Regions from separate parts of the Paraburkholderia sp. GAS32 genome, predicted to be linked through region 2. Evidence: predicted binding sites of a transcription regulator. Region 2 holds the regulator's gene; the other holds the start of a gene.

Region 1 (2,200 bases), on a different contig from region 2:
CCAAAGCCGGCCAGTCTGCCGGCCTTCCTCGACGAGGCCCGCGCGTTCGCCCGCGGGCCTTATGCGCAAGCGCTCGCGCAGGGCGACGTGTTGCCCGACGCGCAGCGCGACGAAATCGCCGCACGCGTCGCGCAGTTCACCGGGCTCGACGTCGATTACGTGAAGCGAAGCCGCCTGCGTCTCTATCCCTCGCGTTTTCGCAATCAATTGCTGCGCGATCAATCGCGCAGCATTGGCCGTTTCGATGCACGCTTTAAAGGACTCGAATACGACGGCGTGTCCGAGCGTCCCGATTACGACGCATCGGTGAGCAGTGTGGCGAGCGCTTTCGACGCCGCGCTTCATCAGCATTTTGCGCAGGACCTGCACTTCACGCCTGCCGACCGCTATCGCGTCTTCAACGACGACGCGTTGACGCAGTGGGACTGGAAACACCGTGAGTGGTGGGGGGAACACTTGTCCGTGCCGTATGCGGCGGGCGATCTCGCCGAAGCGATGCGGCAGAATCCGCACCTGCGCGTGATGTCGCTGAACGGCTATTTCGACCTGGCCACGCCGTTCTATGCGACCGAGTACGCGCTCGCGCATCTGGGCATCGATGCGCCGCTGCGCGCCAACGTGCGCATCGCCTACTACCCGACCGGGCACATGATCTATCTCGACGATGTCGCGTTGCATGCGCTCAAGCGGGACCTGGCGAGCTTCTATGCGGCGGGCGCGGGCTAGGCTGGCATGTGGGTGGCGGCACCGCAAGGAATCTAGCTCCCTTGCCGCATTGTCAGCCGTCTCTCCCACGGATTTTGATATCATCACTGTATAAACATACAGGTTTCATGAAAACCCCGTGGCGACAGATGCTCCGTCAGACCTCCGTTCTGATGTCCCCTATTACCTGCTGAACTTCGAGCGTGCGCTGGCGTGGCTCGCCGAGCGTTACGACGATCTGCTGGACGCGCACGAACACGGCTTCCTGCTCGATTTCGCCGCCTTGCCGCAGCCCTCGCGCGCGTTGCTGGTTCGCATGCTGATGCGCAAGGGCACGTTGTTCCGCTCCAGCCGTCTTTCTTACGACGAGATTGGTTGTCCTTTGCAGGCGGTTGCGCCCCTGGCAGTGCTCGGTTGGGTCGACACTGAACCGGGCCTGACGCTCGACGATCTGTTCGCGCTCACCACGCGCCCCGAGTTGCTGCTGATCTTTGCGGACGCCATCGCGTTGATTCCTGGCGCGAAAGGCTTGCGCAAACCCGATCTGCTGGAAACGCTGCGGCCGTTTTACGAAGGCGAAGGCGAGGGCGAATGTGACGGACGAGGCGCCGCCGCGCATCCGTTGTCCACATGGCACGGCCAGACCACCGACCGCGTCTTCCACGTCGCCATCGCGCCCCTTTGCGAGCGTCTGCGCCTGATGTTCTTCGGCAATTTGCAGCAGGACTGGTCGGAGTTCGTGCTTGCCGATCTCGGCGTGTTCCAGTACGAGAAGGTTGCATTCGCGCCGTTGTCGCGCGCATTCCAGCAACGCGCGGACGTCGACGTCTATCTTGCGTTACATGCATGCCGCGAAGCGCTCGAATGGCTGCCCACGGGTGACGCGGAGTCAGAGGCGATCGACGAACTCGTCGCCGCAATTGCCGCCATCGAAACCTCGAATCCCTGGCTCGAAACGCGTCGCGCGAAACTGCTGTTTCGTATCGGCCAGCATTGCGAGCGTCAGCAGAACTGGGCCGCCGCGCTCGCGGTCTATGAGCGTTGCGCATGGCCCGGCGCGCGCCATCGGCGCTTGCGTGTGCTGGAACGCAGCGAGCGATTCGACGAAGCCTTCGCCCTCGCTTCGCAAGCCGCGGCCAAACCTGAAAGCGAAGAGGAGGCGCAGCGCGTCGCGCGCATGTTGCCGCGTTTGCAGCGCAAGCGCGGCGAGCGGGTGTCGCGTGTGCCCGCCGCCCGGCCGGTCGAGCGCAGCACACTGGTGCTGCCGAGGCCGGACGCGCCGCAACCGGTCGAATACGTTGCACGCGACCATTTGACTTGCGACGCGGCGCCGGTTCATTACGTCGAAAACGCGCTGATCAACTCGCTGTTCGGCTTGCTGTGCTGGGAACCGGTGTTCGCGGCGCTGCCCGGCGCGTTTTTTCATCCGTTCCAGCGCGGACCGGCCGATCTGCATGCGCCGGATTTTCATGCGCGCCGCGCGGAACAATTCGCC
Region 2 (2,200 bases):
CGTTGCCTTGCACGTCGAGCCGACGCGTCAACAAGCCGGTGACTTGCTGCTTCAGGCTCTCGCGCAACGCGGGAAAGTCGACGTATTCATTGACGGTTTGCGCATCACGCGCATCCGCTGCGCGTTTGAGCTTATTCAGCGCCATGTAAGGCGACGCGTAACTGAACCCCAACGCGGCAATCACCACAATCACAATCAAGGTGACGATCAGTGGTCGGGCGGCATTGCGTTTCGTGCGTGTTGAAACTGCCATCGAGTGGGACTCTCCATCAGGTGTGATCTAACGTGGACCGCGGCCACGCAAAAACGATCCCAGGCGATGCGATATCCGAAAAGGCGCGGGCGGGTGAACGACCGTACGCCGGGTGTCGCGCGTAGTAAAGCCGCAATGGGATGCGGTGCACGCGCAGTGCGGTTTATGACTCGAACACCGCGCCGTGCACGTTGGCTTCATCTGCGATGCAACGATCGATCATGCGGCACACCGCGTCTACCGTGCCGACCATGATCAGCCGCGACGGCCCGTGATACACGCGCACCGGCGCGCGGCGCGCGGGTTCAGCCGTATTCAGCCCCGAGTTCAACGACACGCGAGCAAAAGCCGGCAACGACGACGGCAAGCCCGGTACGCCGACGGGTGCATCAAACAGCGATGGAGTACTGGCGGAGGACGCCTCGATCAGCGAACACGGCACCAGCTTGCGCAGATGACGCAAACGACCAAACTGGCGAAAAGGCAGCAGGCGGGCAAGGCGTTCCATGAGTCTCTCCAGGCGATTCAACGTTGGGGCAGCTTTGGGTTGGCTAACACGTGGGCAGTTAGAACTCGCCCGGGCGGATCAGCCCGACGGCGATGCCCTCGAGCGCAAACTCCGCGCTGCCGGTTTCAACGAAGATGTTGTCGTAATCGGGGTTCTCGGCGATCAGCTCGATGCCGTTCGGCCGGCGCTTCAGGCGCTTGACCGTCACATCGTCGCCAAGCCGCGCGATGATGATCTGGCCATCTTTAGCTTCGCTTTTCTTCTGCACCGCGAGCAGGTCGCCGTCGAAGATGCCCGCGTCGCGCATGGACAGCCCACGCACCTTCAGCAGGTAGTCCGGCTTGCTCGAGAACAGCGCCGGGTCGCACGCATAGTGCTGCGAGATATGTTCCTGCGCGAGGATCGGGCTACCCGCGGCAACCCGGCCGATCAGCGGCAACGACAGTTGCATGATGCTGGCGTGCGGCAGTGTGAACTGGTACGGCGAATCTTCCGACCCGCCCAGCAGGCGAATGCCGCGCGATGCGCCGGCCGCCAGTTCGATCACGCCCTTGCGGGCGAGGGCGCGCAGATGCTCCTCTGCCGAGTTGGCCGAGCTGAAACCCAGCTCGGCGGCGATCTCCGCGCGGGTGGGCGGAAAGCCGGTGCGTTCGATGGCCCGGCGGATCAGATCGAAAACCTGCTGCTGTCGTGCGGTGAGTTTGGTCATGGCGCCACTGTATGTATGAACAGGTGCCTGTATTTTTATACAGTATTCCGCGCAATTCAAGCTTTACTTTAAGTTCGTGTCCTGGGGTGGCGTTCCAGCGTCGTAAATGGACGCTTCAACACCCGTTTTCGTGTCGCAACGCCTTATCCGGCCGTCATTACCACTTTTGCGTATTAAAGAATGAAGAAACATTATTTTTAATGATGAAAGCTCTTCGATAGACTGCCCTTCGAGTTGGCGCTCATGTGCACGTGACCGCGACGTAGAACAACACCACACGCTGTTTCAGCGGACCACAACGCGGAGAAAGTTGGCATGAACCATCAAGGCACGGGGCTGGCAGGCAGGACCAGAAAACTTATCGCGGCGCTCGCATTCGGCGCAGTCGGTACGATCGCCGCGGTCGGCGTCACGGTGCAGGCACATGCAGCCGACATGACGCTGCTGAACGTGTCGTACGACCCGACCCGCGAGCTGTACCAGGATGTCAACCAGGCATTCGGCAAGGAATGGAAGGCGAAAACGGGCGAGACGATCACCTTCAAGCAGTCGCACGGCGGCTCGGGTGCGCAAGCCCGCTCGGTGCTGGACGGTTTGCAGGCGGACGTCGTGACGCTGGCGCTTGCCTATGACATCGACGCGCTGGCTAACAAAGGTTTGCTCGACAAGGGCTGGCAAAAGCGTTTGCCGGACAACGCCTCGCCGTACACGTCGACGATCGTGTTTCTGG

What was found. The regulator LexA, encoded in region 2, represses DNA repair genes until DNA is damaged. The targets are predictions, from matches to a motif close to ACTGTATNNNNATACAGT.
Region 1: P3T25_RS04970 (VRR-NUC domain-containing protein) is a predicted target of LexA. The motif match lies at 812-829, and genes of this name have one in related genera.

Annotation. Positions count from the first base shown of each region.
Region 1 is NZ_JBNPVS010000003.1:211,848-214,047, forward strand. It holds gene P3T25_RS04965 (S10 family peptidase) at 1-726, shown strand, start outside; gene P3T25_RS04970 (VRR-NUC domain-containing protein) at 845-2,200, shown strand, end outside.
Region 2 is NZ_JBNPVS010000005.1:134,024-136,223, forward strand. It holds gene P3T25_RS08165 (DUF2939 domain-containing protein) at 1-253, opposite strand, end outside; gene P3T25_RS08170 (hypothetical protein) at 417-761, opposite strand; gene lexA (transcriptional repressor LexA) at 820-1,470, opposite strand; gene P3T25_RS08180 (sulfate ABC transporter substrate-binding protein) at 1,786-2,200, shown strand, end outside.